4 regions of the Viridibacillus sp. FSL R5-0888 genome follow, and region 1 is predicted to be linked to each of the others. Evidence: a T-box and tRNA genes for the amino acid it is inferred to sense, from the RefSeq annotation. Region 1 holds a T-box; the other regions hold tRNA genes.

Region 1 (3,634 bases):
TTCTTTGTCTACGATATAACGTTCAATTGTACGACGAATTGTCGCACCATTTGGTAACCATAACGGTAGACCTTGACCTACTTTTTGAGAAGTAGTGAATAATTCAAGTTCTTTACCAATTTTACGGTGATCACGTTCTTTTGCTTCTTCTAGCATTTGAAGATGTGCTTTTAGATCGTCTTTTGTAAAGAATGCTGTTCCGTAAATACGTTGTAGCATTTTGTTATCTGAATTACCTCTCCAGTATGCACCAGCGATTGATAACAATTTAAATTCTTTAATCTTACCTGTAGATGGAACGTGTACACCACGGCAAAGGTCGAAGAAATCGCCTTGTTCGTAGATTGATACTTGCTCATCTGCAGGAATAGCTTCGATAAGTTCTAATTTATATTCATCATCAATTGCAGTGAAGCGTTCGATTGCTTCAGCACGTGATATGTCTTGGCGAGTGATGACGATATTTTCAGAAATGATTTTTTTCATTTCTTTTTCGATTTTCAGAAGATCATCAGCAGTGATTGGTTCTGGTGAGTCGATATCGTAGTAGAAACCACCTTCAATTACTGGACCTACTCCAAGTTTTACACCAGGGAACATACGTTTAACAGCTTGCGCTAAAAGGTGAGCTGTAGAATGACGCATTACTTCTAATGCTTCAGAATCAGAAGGTGTTACGATTGCAATGTCACCGTCTTCTTCTAAAGGTGTTGTTAAATCTACTAATTGTCCGTTGAATTTACCAACGATTGCTTTTTTACGAAGTCCCGGGCTAATTGATTGTGCAATTTCTTCAGTTGTTGTACCTTTTGAAAATTCCTTTACTGCGCCATCTGGGAATTTTAAATTAATCATGTCTGCCATTTTGTAATCTCCTTTTAGTTTTATTTATTTTAGCCTTACGAGAGGTTTAGGGCCGCACGATGCGGGTCACGCTGTCGTTGCCACAGGACGTGGCGTTTTTAGACTTTTTTCCTTTAAGTGGGTCGCTTCAGCATTTAGATAAATTTCTAGCTTCAGCGGCCAGACTCTCGAGGTCACTTCCACTTTCTCGGACAAAAGCTAAAAAACGCTTTTGTTTCGAAAGTTTCAGTGCTTGTCGAGTCTGAACGGGCCGCTTTAGCATTTAGATAAAAACGCAAAAAAGCCCCATCCCAAAAGGGACGAGGCTGTATTCTCGTGGTTCCACCCTTCTTCCTTCTACTGCCAACACTTAAAAAGAGTGCAGGTATAGACGAAGCTCTCGATCGGCTAACGGGCCGTTACCGTCGACAATTACTAGTACATTCACTGTCGCTGCTCCAAGGGGGTAAATAATTTGCCGTACTAAGAAGCTTCCAGCCTAGGCTTCTCTCTCTAAAAGTCGTACAAAAAATTGTTGTCCTTTTCAAAGCATTTTTTATATTATGACTGAAAGTATACGCTCGATTAAGTTTAAAATCAAGTAGGAAAAAAAGTCAATCAAAAAAATGCAACTATTTCTGATCTCTTCGGTTTTGCCCACTCATTCGGATTGGTGTCGTCACAGCTTTAATACGCTCCATAATTCGTGAAGCTTTTAACATATCACGATCACCTTTTTGGTTATAAGCTAAATGGTCTTCTAATTCATCATATCCAAGATTCGAAGTGATGAATGTCGGCAATTGTTCCGCCATTCGGTAATGAAAAATCGTTCCCAAAATTTCGTCACGTGTCCAACTCGACAACGTTTCAGCGCCTAAGTCATCTAGCATTAAAACAGGCGCCTTTTTCACAAAATCTATTTTCTCTTGTAAAGATTGATCTTGGATTGAACCTTTCATTTCACGTAAAAACTCGGGTACAAATACTACAACCGATTTGATTTGTAAAGTCGCCAATTCATTGGCAATAGCCCCTAATACAAAAGATTTACCGACACCAAATTCACCATATAAATAAAAGCCTTTGTGAGGAAGTTCACCCGTTTCTTTAAATTCACGAACGAAATCCGCTGCGCGATTAGCGATATTCACACGTGAATGATCATCAATCATTAAATCTTTGATCGTCGCTCTTAACACGTCTTTTGGCATATGCATACTCGAAATCATAGAGGCAGCTTGACGACGCTCATCCTCCATGCGTTTTTGTTGACACGGTGTATATTCGACTTCTATTGAATCGCGGATAATTGATAATATTGGCACAAAGCCCTTTAATGCATTTTGACATTTTGCAACGGATACACATTCGTCACAATCATGTTTCTGTCCTGTATATTCATATAATTTACCTAGACCACGGTCTACCATATCTTTGTTTACTTCTTGATCGTTGTCAGCTAGAAATTGCTGGACACCTTTATTTTCAAGAATTTCTCGCTTCATTTGCTCGTATCGTTCTTGAAAAGTTTGTGAATCCATCACTTTTCTAAGTTGATTATTAATCGGTTCCATGTGAATCCACCTGCCCTTCCTCTATTCCTAGTTTCTCTAGAATTTTACGTCTTTCCTCTTCAAAATCGGTATCACTCTTAGCTGCTTCTTTTGAAGTTTCTTTTATAGTATCTTCTTTCTGAGGTTTCTTTTCTTTATTTTTCTTAAACCAGTCAGGGACTTTTTCTTCTCGACCACCGGTGTAACGTTTTTTCGTTGCAGGTTTTTGCTCAGCTGTTTTCCATTCCATATACTGCTTATGCTCTTTGCGCGCTAAGTCCATTGCTTCTTTCGTCGTTTTCACACCTTTTCGAATCCAATGTGAGGCAATCTTTTCGACATAGTTTTTAGTTAACTTCATGTCTGTACGTAAAAGAACATACTGAAGTAAGGCATTTACAACACCAATTGGCATTTGATATTGTAGGACAAGATTTTGAGCAAGCTGAATGTCAGCAGGGATTGGTTCTTTCCCATCAGCGATATCACGCAAGACATCAATTGGAGCAGTTGTTTCTAGGTAATGAATCAATAACTCTTCCTTCGTCTGCAAAGCTTGCTCTTTTGTAGTCTTTTTCTCTGCCTCATTAACTGCCGATTGGAAAGCTTGTTGCATAGCAGGTGGTTCTGTTGAAACAGTCAATTTGTAATAATCAGCTGCCGATTTCTTTAACCTTGACTCGGATAACATCATATGATCATCTAGAGCGAGCATAACAACTTTTTGCATATCTAATGGTGTTAAATGATATAAAAAAGCTAACTTTGCAATTGTTGCATTCGCTTCAGCAGTAAGTGCTGAAGATGGTACAAGTTGTTCTGACAATCCAGCTCTAAGTAAAGAAAAATCGAAGTCCTCGTAGTTAAATGGTAGTTCTTTAGGTTTCTCTCTTTCCTCAACTGTCTGCTCATTCGCAAAGGATGGTAAATGATGCTGCACAGGACGATAGACATCTGTAAATGTTCTTGACACTTCCTGATAGCCATCATTTGATGGACCCTTCTGAACGAAACGTTGGCGCAACTGTCTATAGGCTTGTTCACCAATTTTGCTAAATAAAAACATGGATAGTAAGGGATCATTAAAAAAAGCTGATGCTTCTAAAGGAGGCATCACGTCGTACATAAATGAGCGTACATCCTCAGAATCTTTACGCCAAGTGCGCATTAAACCAATAGCTTCTAATGCGATGCGCGACTCGAAAATCTTTGCAATCGGCATATCAAGTGAGTTC
Region 2 (3,634 bases), 910 kb from region 1:
TGCAATACTATGATCTCCACCAAGCACAAGCGGAAAATGATTTTGTAAAACGACATCATGTACCTTATTTGCAAGCTTTGTACTGGCTTCAGTTACAGCTGATAAATTTCGTAAGTTTGTATCAGCTGATACCTCACGCTCAGATATCCCAATCTCAATATCACCCTCGTCTATCACTTCATAGCCCATTGCTTCTAATCTTTCTACAGCGCCCGCATATCGGATCGCACTTGGTCCCATATCAACCCCACGACGTGTTTGACCAAGATCCATTGGTACACCTATTAATGAAACATTTAATTTATGCATTATTTTATTCCCCCTTTGTGTATTACCTATATTGTAAATGCTAGAATCATGTTGGCTCAACCCCACAAAATTCTGAATATTTATACAAAATATTAAACACTTAAATAGAGAACAAAGTTGCAACAAAAGTAAGTACTACACTATTGTTCAAATTGAATTTATCAGTAGTTATACAAAGTTACGCACTCTATTAAAAATACCCCTTGAAAAGTATAGGGGACCCCTTATTTTTTTACACTACTAACCACAAAAAAACCTCTCTCTACAAAGTGTAGAAAGAGGTTGAAATTTTATATGAAAGTGAGCCATGTAGGATTCGAACCTACGACCCTCTGATTAAAAGTCAGATGCTCTACCAACTGAGCTAATGGCTCATAAAATTAAAAATGGCTGGGGTACCTGGATTCGAACCAGGGCATGACGGAATCAAAATCCGTTGCCTTACCGCTTGGCTATACCCCAACAATGAATAATGAATATTTTATATAAAAAAATGGTGGAGGGGGACGGATTCGAACCGCCGAACCCGAAGGAGCGGATTTACAGTCCGCCGCGTTTAGCCTCTTCGCTACCCCTCCGAAAAAAATATGGTGGAGGATGACGGGATCGAACCGCCGACCCCCTGCTTGTAAGGCAGGTGCTCTCCCAGCTGAGCTAATCCTCCATGGATATGTAAAATAATTTTTAAAAATGGTGACCCCTACGGGATTCGAACCCGTGTTACCGCCGTGAAAGGGCGGTGTCTTAACCGCTTGACCAAGGGGCCATTAATGCCGTACTGCTTAAAACAGGACAAGAATTATATTAACACTATTTAAATAAAAATGCAATACTTTATTTAAAAATATTAAAAAATTCATCTTACTAAACAAAATTCGATATTTTTCTACTTCTGGATAAATAATTGAAAGCTTCCAACCGGGCTCGAACCGGTGACCTCTTCCTTACCATGGAAGCACTCTACCTGCTGAGCTATGGAAGCATAGACAAAAAAATGGCTCCGAAGGTAGGACTCGAACCTACGACCGATCGGTTAACAGCCGATTGCTCTACCACTGAGCTACTTCGGAACAATAATATTATCGCTTCTTTAGATGTTACTTTTATCGAACACAAATATTATTATAACAGCATATTAAAACATTTCAAGCTATTTAAGGAAAAAAGTTTTAATTATTATGCATTTAAATATACCTATATTTTTTACAGCAATTCTAACTATCATAAAAACCCTATTTAAGCGTTTTAAGGCGTTTTAAGCGTAATCTAACATTAGATTACCAACATATATCGATTATGCTCCTAAAGGCTATTAAAATGATATTTTCATAACAATTGGTGGACTATTTTCAATTTGGATTCTTATACTTTTATACACAAACTCCACTTTTCTGTATAATTCCTGCGCAACTATATTACCATCATTAGCTGCTAGAACTATTCCATTAATAAGCGGATATTTTCCTTTATATACATCGGTAACTGAGATAGTATATTTGTTGCATAACCTTTTCTATAATACAAATAATTTGTTAAGCATGAGCCTAATAAAATTGTATTGGAATTATCTGAGTATGACTACACATCCAAATTATTATGTAAAACAAAGAAACTCAGCATTTCACAATTATAAAATGCAATAATTGGATGCCTGTCTATATCCGTTTTACACAACTCAAGAGTAGCTAATGGCGGATTTGTAAATTGTAGCTGATATTCAGTGATTCAATACTTATCTAATAACTCTGCACATCGATTGTATATGAAAATAAGTTGAAAACGAATTATCTGATGATAAAAAGTTCCATACGCAATATGGAGAAATCAAGAATTCCACAACCCTACCTATTATAACTATTTTCTAAATAAAAAAGCACAACTGATTAAATCAGCTGCGCTTTGATGTGCCTAGCAACGTCCTACTCTCACAGGGGGAAACCCCCAACTACCATCGGCGCTAAAGAGCTTAACTTCCGTGTTCGGCATGGGAACGGGTGTGACCTCTTTGCCATCATCACTAGACTATATTAGAGAACTTGTTCTCTCAAAACTGGATAAATTACATTGAAGTTTGTTAAGTAAAATTTGGTTAAGTCCTCGATCTATTAGTATTCGTCAGCTCCGTATGTCGCCACACTTCCACCTCGAACCTATCTACCTCATCGTCTTTGAGGGATCTTACTTACTTGCGTAATGGGAAATCTCATCTTGAGGGGGGCTTCATGCTTAGATGCTTTCAGCACTTATCCCGTCCACACATAGCTACCCAGCGATGCCCTTGGCAGAACAACTGGTACACCAGCGGTGTGTCCATCCCGGTCCTCTCGTACTAAGGACAGCTCCTCTCAAATTTCCTACGCCCACGACGGATAGGGACCGAACTGTCTCACGACGTTCTGAACCCAGCTCGCGTACCGCTTTAATGGGCGAACAGCCCAACCCTTGGGACCGACTACAGCCCCAGGATGCGATGAGCCGACATCGAGGTGCCAAACCTCCCCGTCGATGTGGACTCTTGGGGGAGATAAGCCTGTTATCCCCGGGGTAGCTTTTATCCGTTGAGCGATGGCCCTTCCATGCGGAACCACCGGATCACTAAGCCCGTCTTTCGACCCTGCTCGACTTGTAGGTCTCGCAGTCAAGCTCCCTTATGCCTTTACACTCTACGAATGATTTCCAACCATTCTGAGGGAACCTTTGGGCGCCTCCGTTACTCTTTAGGAGGCGACCGCCCCAGTCAAACTGCCCGCCTGACACTGTCTCCTACCCCGCTAAGGGGCATGGGTTAGAAGTTCAATACATCTAGGGTAGTATCCCACCAACGCCTCCTCCGAAGCTGGCGCTCCGGAATCTCTGGCTCCTACCTATCCTGTACAAGATGTATCAAAATTCAATATCAGGCTACAGTAAAGCTCCACGGGGTCTTTCCGTCCTGTCGCGGGTAACCTGCATCTTCACAGGTACTATAATTTCACCGAGTCTCTCGTTGAGACAGTGCCCAGATCGTTACGCCTTTCGTGCGGGTCGGAACTTACCCGACAAGGAATTTCGCTACCTTAGGACCGTTATAGTTACGGCCGCCGTTTACTGGGGCTTCAATTCGCACCTTCGCTTGCGCTAAGCACTCCTCTTAACCTTCCAGCACCGGGCAGGCGTCAGCCCCTATACGTCACCTTACGGTTTTGCAGAGACCTGTGTTTTTGCTAAACAGTCGCCTGGGCCTATTCACTGCGGCTCTCTCGGGCTTTCACCCTACTAGAGCACCCCTTCTCCCGAAGTTACGGGGTCATTTTGCCGAGTTCCTTAACGAGAGTTCTCTCGCACA
Region 3 (3,634 bases), 910 kb from region 1:
CAGCTGAGCTATAGGCCCCTTTTTCGGAAAAATATAAGGTTTTATAAACCTTCAAAACTGAACGCAAGACGTTAATCGACAGATCCAAGATCTGTTTCCGTAATTATCCTTAGAAAGGAGGTGATCCAGCCGCACCTTCCGATACGGCTACCTTGTTACGACTTCACCCCAATCATCTATCCCACCTTCGGCGGCTGGCTCCATAAAGGTTACCTCACCGACTTCGGGTGTTACAAACTCTCGTGGTGTGACGGGCGGTGTGTACAAGGCCCGGGAACGTATTCACCGTGGCATGCTGATCCACGATTACTAGCGATTCCGGCTTCATGTAGGCGAGTTGCAGCCTACAATCCGAACTGAGAACGATTTTATGAGATTAGCATACCCTCGCGAGTTAGCGACTCTTTGTATCGTCCATTGTAGCACGTGTGTAGCCCAGGTCATAAGGGGCATGATGATTTGACGTCATCCCCACCTTCCTCCGGTTTGTCACCGGCAGTCACCTTAGAGTGCCCAACTAAATGATGGCAACTAAGATCAAGGGTTGCGCTCGTTGCGGGACTTAACCCAACATCTCACGACACGAGCTGACGACAACCATGCACCACCTGTCACCAATGTCCCCGAAGGGAAAACTCTATCTCTAGAGCGGTCATTGGGATGTCAAGACCTGGTAAGGTTCTTCGCGTTGCTTCGAATTAAACCACATGCTCCACCGCTTGTGCGGGCCCCCGTCAATTCCTTTGAGTTTCAACCTTGCGGCCGTACTCCCCAGGCGGAGTGCTTAATGCGTTAGCTGCAGCACTAAGGGGCGGAAACCCCCTAACACTTAGCACTCATCGTTTACGGCGTGGACTACCAGGGTATCTAATCCTGTTTGCTCCCCACGCTTTCGCGCCTCAGTGTCAGTTACAGACCAGAAAGTCGCCTTCGCCACTGGTGTTCCTCCAAATCTCTACGCATTTCACCGCTACACTTGGAATTCCACTTTCCTCTTCTGCACTCAAGTCTCCCAGTTTCCAATGACCCTCCACGGTTGAGCCGTGGGCTTTCACATCAGACTTAAGAAACCACCTGCGCGCGCTTTACGCCCAATAAATCCGGACAACGCTTGCCACCTACGTATTACCGCGGCTGCTGGCACGTAGTTAGCCGTGGCTTTCTAATAAGGTACCGTCAAGGTACGTTCAGTTACTAACGTACTTGTTCTTCCCTTACAACAGAGTTTTACGATCCGAAAACCTTCATCACTCACGCGGCGTTGCTCCATCAGACTTTCGTCCATTGTGGAAGATTCCCTACTGCTGCCTCCCGTAGGAGTTTGGGCCGTGTCTCAGTCCCAATGTGGCCGATCACCCTCTCAGGTCGGCTATGCATCGTTGCCTTGGTAGGCCATTACCCCACCAACTAGCTAATGCACCGCGGGCCCATCTAGTAGTGACAGCCGAAACCGCCTTTCAGCATTTTGCCATGTGACAAAATGGATTATTCGGTATTAGCCCCGGTTTCCCGGAGTTATCCCAATCTACTAGGTAGGTTGCCCACGTGTTACTCACCCGTCCGCCGCTAAATCAGAAGAAGCAAGCTTCTTCATCATTCGCTCGACTTGCATGTATTAGGCACGCCGCCAGCGTTCGTCCTGAGCCAGGATCAAACTCTCCATAAAAGTAGTTTGAAAGCTCATTAGCTTTGCTAGCGTATCATCCGAAGATGATATCTATTTTTGTTTTGATCCACCAACAGAGTTGATGTTCAAAAACATTTATTGATTAACGTCTTGCATGTTCAGTTTTCAAGGTTCATAAGATATATATGGTGGAGCCTAGCGGGATCGAACCGCTGACCTCCTGCGTGCAAGGCAGGCGCTCTCCCAGCTGAGCTAAGGCCCCGTATGGGTATAAGTAATAATGGTCGGGAAGACAGGATTCGAACCTGCGACCCCTTGGTCCCAAACCAAGTGCTCTACCAAGCTGAGCTACTTCCCGTTAATGGCGCGCCCGGCAGAAGTCGAATCCACAACCTTCTGATCCGTAGTCAGACGCTCTATCCAATTGAGCTACGGGCGCATATATTATCACTTGTATTAAATTAAAAGAAATGGTGCCGAGGACCGGAATCGAACCGGTACGGTAGTCACCTACCGCAGGATTTTAAGTCCTGTGCGTCTGCCAGTTCCGCCACCCCGGCATATTTTGGAGCGGAAGACGAGGTTCGAACTCGCGACCCCCACCTTGGCAAGGTGGTGTTCTACCACTGAACTACTTCCGCAATATGCTGATAAACTTAAAAATTATGGTGCGGGTGAAGGGAGTCGAACCCCCACGCCTTGCGGCGCTAGATCCTAAGTCTAGTGCGTCTGCCAGTTCCGCCACACCCGCATATAATGTTTTTTAAAAAATGGTGAGCCATGTAGGATTCGAACCTACGACCCTCTGATTAAAAGTCAGATGCTCTACCAACTGAGCTAATGGCTCAAATAAAATGAATGGTGCCGGCGAAAGGAGTCGAACCCTCGACCTACTGATTACAAGTCAGTTGCTCTACCAACTGAGCTACACCGGCAATGTTTATTTGAAAAATGGTGGAGGATGACGGGATCGAACCGCCGACCCCCTGCTTGTAAGGCAGGTGCTCTCCCAGCTGAGCTAATCCTCCATATTATTCGCCTAGCAACGTCCTACTCTCACAGGGGGAAACCCCCAACTACCATCGGCGCTAAAGAGCTTAACTTCCGTGTTCGGCATGGGAACGGGTGTGACCTCTTTGCTATCGTCACTAGACTATTTTAAGACAAGAATTATTATATCACTTCACTTAGCTAAAAGCAAGTGTTTTTTAAACTTTTTTAATAAGTTTTTCTTGTTCTCTCAAAACTGGATAAATTACATTGAAGTTTGTTAAGTAAAATTTGGTTAAGTCCTCGATCTATTAGTATTCGTCAGCTCCGTATGTCGCCACACTTCCACCTCGAACCTATCTACCTCATCGTCTTTGAGGGATCTTACTTACTTGCGTAATGGGAAATCTCATCTTGAGGGGGGCTTCATGCTTAGATGCTTTCAGCACTTATCCCGTCCACACATAGCTACCCAGCGATGCCCTTGGCAGAACAACTGGTACACCAGCGGTGTGTCCATCCCGGTCCTCTCGTACTAAGGACAGCTCCTCTCAAATTTCCTACGCCCACGACGGATAGGGACCGAACTGTCTCACGACGTTCTGAACCCAGCTCGCGTACCGCTTTAATGGGCGAACAGCCCAACCCTTGGGACCGACTACAGCCCCAGGATGCGATGAGCCGACATCGAGGTGCCAAACCTCCCCGTCGATGTGGACTCTTGGGGGAGATAAGCCTGTTATCCCCGGGGTAGCTTTTATCCGTTGAGCGATGGCCCTTCCATGCGGAACCACCGGATCACTAAGCCCGTCTTTCGACCCTGCTCGACTTGTAGGTCTCGCAGTCAAGCTCCCTTATGCCTTTACACTCTACGAATGATTTCCAACCATTCTGAGGGAACCTTTGGGCGCCTCCGTTACTCTTTAGGAGGCGACCGCCCCAGTCAAACTGCCCGCCTGACACTGTCTCCTACCCCGCTAAGGGGCATGGGTTAGAAGTTCAATACATCTAGGGTAG
Region 4 (3,634 bases), 150 kb from region 1:
TAATGCCTTATAATGCTCCATTAAGGCATTCTTATAGTCAAAATTCTCGACTGTTATGATTTCTTTAATGACTTCTAACTTAAAGCCTAATTCACGATAAAATAATATTTGCTGTAACAAATCAATCTCTTCTTGCCCATAAATACGATAACCTGAAGAATTTACACGTGCAGGTTTTAACAAGCCTAGATCATCATAATAACGCAATGTTCTTGAACTAACTCCTGACAGCTGAGCAAGTTTTTGAATTGTCATTTCCATCTTCTTTCACCTCCATGTTTCTACTATATAGTTTGACGTAACGTTAAGGTCAACAGTATTTAAAATAAAAAATCTAAGTATCGGCAATCAGCCTTTACTTAGTATGTTACTTTCATTATCTGCAAAAATAGCTTTAACTCATTAAAAAAATGCCTTTTCAATTTACTTTCCAAACGCAAAAAAACCATTAGAATCATATTTGATTCTAATGGTTTTTAAAGTATGACCCCTACGGGATTCGAACCCGTGTTACCGCCGTGAAAGGGCGGTGTCTTAACCGCTTGACCAAGGGGCCTATATGGCGGAGAAGGAGGGATTTGAACCCTCGCGCCGCTTACGCGACCTACACCCTTAGCAGGGGCGCCTCTTCAGCCACTTGAGTACTTCCCCATATATGGCTCCGAAGGTAGGACTCGAACCTACGACCGTCCGGTTAACAGCCGGATGCTCTACCACTGAGCTACTTCGGAAAAATTTTAATGGTGGGCCTAAATGGACTCGAACCATCGACCTCACGCTTATCAGGCGTGCGCTCTAACCAGCTGAGCTATAGGCCCATAAAATTGGAGCGGGTGAAGAGAATCGAACTCTCGACAACAGCTTGGAAGGCTGTGGTTTTACCACTAAACTACACCCGCATCATGGTGGGTCAGGACGGAATCGAACCGCCGACACTTAGAGCTTCAATCTAATGCTCTACCAACTGAGCTACTGACCCATGATGATTAATACAATATTTTTAAAAAATGGCGGTCCGGACGGGACTCGAACCCGCGACCTCCTGCGTGACAGGCAGGCATTCTAACCAACTGAACTACCGGACCATTTGGTTGCGGGGACAGGATTTGAACCTGTGACCTTCGGGTTATGAGCCCGACGAGCTACCGAACTGCTCCACCCCGCGATAATGATATTATGAAATTAAATTTTAAAAAATGGAGGAGGAAGAGGGATTCGAACCCCCGCGCGGTATGACCCGCCTGTCGGTTTTCAAGACCGATCCCTTCAGCCAGACTTGGGTATTCCTCCAAAAAATATAACGTTGTGTAGATGGTGGACCTTGCAGGACTCGAACCTGCGACCGGACGGTTATGAGCCGTCTGCTCTAACCAACTGAGCTAAAGGTCCTTTAGTTTGGTTAGTATGGCGGCAGAGGGGATCGAACCCCCGACCTCACGGGTATGAACCGTACGCTCTAGCCAGCTGAGCTACGCCGCCATGATGGTATTAAATTTAGTAATAAATTGGTGGAGCCTAGCGGGATCGAACCGCTGACCTCCTGCGTGCAAGGCAGGCGCTCTCCCAGCTGAGCTAAGGCCCCATAGGGTTGAAAGTATTAATGGTCGGGAAGACAGGATTCGAACCTGCGACCCCTTGGTCCCAAACCAAGTGCTCTACCAAGCTGAGCTACTTCCCGTTAATGGCGCGCCCGGCAGAAGTCGAATCCACAACCTTCTGATCCGTAGTCAGACGCTCTATCCAATTGAGCTACGGGCGCATTTATATCACTTATATTATATTAAAATATGGTGCCGAGGACCGGAATCGAACCGGTACGGTAGTCACCTACCGCAGGATTTTAAGTCCTGTGCGTCTGCCAGTTCCGCCACCCCGGCATATTTTGGAGCGGAAGACGAGGTTCGAACTCGCGACCCCCACCTTGGCAAGGTGGTGTTCTACCACTGAACTACTTCCGCAATATGCTGATAAACTTAAAAATTATGGTGCGGGTGAAGGGAGTCGAACCCCCACGCCTTGCGGCGCTAGATCCTAAGTCTAGTGCGTCTGCCAGTTCCGCCACACCCGCATATAATGTTTTTTAAAAATGGTGAGCCATGTAGGATTCGAACCTACGACCCTCTGATTAAAAGTCAGATGCTCTACCAACTGAGCTAATGGCTCATATAAAATGAATGGTGCCGGCGAAAGGAGTCGAACCCTCGACCTACTGATTACAAGTCAGTTGCTCTACCAACTGAGCTACACCGGCATTGTTTATTTAAAATAATGGTGGAGGATGACGGGATCGAACCGCCGACCCCCTGCTTGTAAGGCAGGTGCTCTCCCAGCTGAGCTAATCCTCCATATTGTTCGCCTAGCAACGTCCTACTCTCACAGGGGGAAACCCCCAACTACCATCGGCGCTAAAGAGCTTAACTTCCGTGTTCGGCATGGGAACGGGTGTGACCTCTTTGCCATCGTCACTAGACTATTTTCTTAAGGACAAGAATTATTATAACATCTTTTTTAAAGTTTAGCAAGTGTTTTTTGCTATTTTAGAAAAGTTTTTTTCTTATTCTCTCAAAACTGGATAAATTACATTGAAGTTCGTTAAGTAAAATTTGGTTAAGTCCTCGATCTATTAGTATTCGTCAGCTCCGTATGTCGCCACACTTCCACCTCGAACCTATCTACCTCATCGTCTTTGAGGGATCTTACTTACTTGCGTAATGGGAAATCTCATCTTGAGGGGGGCTTCATGCTTAGATGCTTTCAGCACTTATCCCGTCCACACATAGCTACCCAGCGATGCCCTTGGCAGAACAACTGGTACACCAGCGGTGTGTCCATCCCGGTCCTCTCGTACTAAGGACAGCTCCTCTCAAATTTCCTACGCCCACGACGGATAGGGACCGAACTGTCTCACGACGTTCTGAACCCAGCTCGCGTACCGCTTTAATGGGCGAACAGCCCAACCCTTGGGACCGACTACAGCCCCAGGATGCGATGAGCCGACATCGAGGTGCCAAACCTCCCCGTCGATGTGGACTCTTGGGGGAGATAAGCCTGTTATCCCCGGGGTAGCTTTTATCCGTTGAGCGATGGCCCTTCCATGCGGAACCACCGGATCACTAAGCCCGTCTTTCGACCCTGCTCGACTTGTAGGTCTCGCAGTCAAGCTCCCTTATGCCTTTACACTCTACGAATGATTTCCAACCATTCTGAGGGAACCTTTGGGCGCCTCCGTTACTCTTTAGGAGGCGACCGCCCCAGTCAAACTGCCCGCCTGACACTGTCTCCTACCCCGCTAAGGGGCATGGGTTAGAAGTTCAATACATCTAGGGTAGTATCCCACCAACGCCTCCTCCGAAGCTGGCGCTCCGGAATCTCTGGCTCCTACCTATCCTGTACAAGATGTATCAAAATTCAATATCAGGCTACAGTAAAGCTCCACGGGGTCTTTCCGTCCTGTCGCGGGTAACCTGCATCTTCACAGGTACTATAATTTCACCGAGTCTCTCGTTGAGACAGTGCCCAGATCGTTACGCCTTTCGTGCGGGTCGGAACTTACCCGACAAGGAATTTCGCTACCTTAGGACCGTTATAGTTACGGCCGCCGTTTACTGGGGCTTCAATTCGCACCTTCGCTTGC

Evidence for each region. A T-box is a leader RNA that pairs with one kind of tRNA and senses whether it is charged. The one in region 1 lies ahead of thrS (threonine--tRNA ligase), so its partner is inferred to be a tRNA-Thr.
Region 2: it has a tRNA-Thr gene. The T-box ahead of thrS (threonine--tRNA ligase) is inferred to sense a tRNA for this amino acid. The anticodon was not compared.
Region 3: it has a tRNA-Thr gene. The T-box ahead of thrS (threonine--tRNA ligase) is inferred to sense a tRNA for this amino acid. The anticodon was not compared.
Region 4: it has a tRNA-Thr gene. The T-box ahead of thrS (threonine--tRNA ligase) is inferred to sense a tRNA for this amino acid. The anticodon was not compared.

What each region holds. Positions count from the first base shown of each region.
Region 1 is NZ_JBBPAU010000001.1:1,017,010-1,020,643, reverse strand. Features, by position in the region: gene thrS (threonine--tRNA ligase) at 1-864, opposite strand, end outside; T-box leader at 1,157-1,400, opposite strand; gene dnaI (primosomal protein DnaI) at 1,476-2,420, opposite strand; gene MKY02_RS05030 (replication initiation and membrane attachment family protein) at 2,407-3,634, opposite strand, start outside.
Region 2 is NZ_JBBPAU010000001.1:108,565-112,198, reverse strand. Features, by position in the region: gene rocF (arginase) at 1-309, opposite strand, end outside; tRNA gene MKY02_RS00600 (tRNA-Lys) at 611-683, opposite strand; tRNA gene MKY02_RS00595 (tRNA-Gln) at 697-771, opposite strand; tRNA gene MKY02_RS00590 (tRNA-Tyr) at 804-887, opposite strand; tRNA gene MKY02_RS00585 (tRNA-Val) at 898-973, opposite strand; tRNA gene MKY02_RS00580 (tRNA-Glu) at 1,001-1,075, opposite strand; tRNA gene MKY02_RS00575 (tRNA-Thr) at 1,219-1,291, opposite strand; tRNA gene MKY02_RS00570 (tRNA-Asn) at 1,305-1,379, opposite strand; rRNA gene rrf (5S ribosomal RNA) at 2,216-2,331, opposite strand; rRNA gene MKY02_RS00560 (23S ribosomal RNA) at 2,395-3,634, opposite strand, start outside.
Region 3 is NZ_JBBPAU010000001.1:102,997-106,630, reverse strand. Features, by position in the region: tRNA gene MKY02_RS00550 (tRNA-Ile) at 1-18, opposite strand, end outside; rRNA gene MKY02_RS00545 (16S ribosomal RNA) at 114-1,666, opposite strand; tRNA gene MKY02_RS00540 (tRNA-Ala) at 1,814-1,889, opposite strand; tRNA gene MKY02_RS00535 (tRNA-Pro) at 1,909-1,985, opposite strand; tRNA gene MKY02_RS00530 (tRNA-Arg) at 1,990-2,066, opposite strand; tRNA gene MKY02_RS00525 (tRNA-Leu) at 2,099-2,187, opposite strand; tRNA gene MKY02_RS00520 (tRNA-Gly) at 2,194-2,268, opposite strand; tRNA gene MKY02_RS00515 (tRNA-Leu) at 2,294-2,378, opposite strand; tRNA gene MKY02_RS00510 (tRNA-Lys) at 2,399-2,474, opposite strand; tRNA gene MKY02_RS00505 (tRNA-Thr) at 2,487-2,562, opposite strand; tRNA gene MKY02_RS00500 (tRNA-Val) at 2,580-2,655, opposite strand; rRNA gene rrf (5S ribosomal RNA) at 2,665-2,780, opposite strand; rRNA gene MKY02_RS00490 (23S ribosomal RNA) at 2,909-3,634, opposite strand, start outside.
Region 4 is NZ_JBBPAU010000001.1:863,941-867,574, reverse strand. Features, by position in the region: gene MKY02_RS04345 (MerR family transcriptional regulator) at 1-261, opposite strand, end outside; tRNA gene MKY02_RS04340 (tRNA-Glu) at 485-556, opposite strand; tRNA gene MKY02_RS04335 (tRNA-Ser) at 561-651, opposite strand; tRNA gene MKY02_RS04330 (tRNA-Asn) at 657-731, opposite strand; tRNA gene MKY02_RS04325 (tRNA-Ile) at 742-818, opposite strand; tRNA gene MKY02_RS04320 (tRNA-Gly) at 826-899, opposite strand; tRNA gene MKY02_RS04315 (tRNA-Phe) at 904-979, opposite strand; tRNA gene MKY02_RS04310 (tRNA-Asp) at 1,009-1,085, opposite strand; tRNA gene MKY02_RS04305 (tRNA-Met) at 1,089-1,165, opposite strand; tRNA gene MKY02_RS04300 (tRNA-Ser) at 1,198-1,290, opposite strand; tRNA gene MKY02_RS04295 (tRNA-Ile) at 1,313-1,389, opposite strand; tRNA gene MKY02_RS04290 (tRNA-Met) at 1,406-1,479, opposite strand; tRNA gene MKY02_RS04285 (tRNA-Ala) at 1,507-1,582, opposite strand; tRNA gene MKY02_RS04280 (tRNA-Pro) at 1,602-1,678, opposite strand; tRNA gene MKY02_RS04275 (tRNA-Arg) at 1,683-1,759, opposite strand; tRNA gene MKY02_RS04270 (tRNA-Leu) at 1,789-1,877, opposite strand; tRNA gene MKY02_RS04265 (tRNA-Gly) at 1,884-1,958, opposite strand; tRNA gene MKY02_RS04260 (tRNA-Leu) at 1,984-2,068, opposite strand; tRNA gene MKY02_RS04255 (tRNA-Lys) at 2,088-2,163, opposite strand; tRNA gene MKY02_RS04250 (tRNA-Thr) at 2,176-2,251, opposite strand; tRNA gene MKY02_RS04245 (tRNA-Val) at 2,270-2,345, opposite strand; rRNA gene rrf (5S ribosomal RNA) at 2,355-2,470, opposite strand; rRNA gene MKY02_RS04235 (23S ribosomal RNA) at 2,604-3,634, opposite strand, start outside.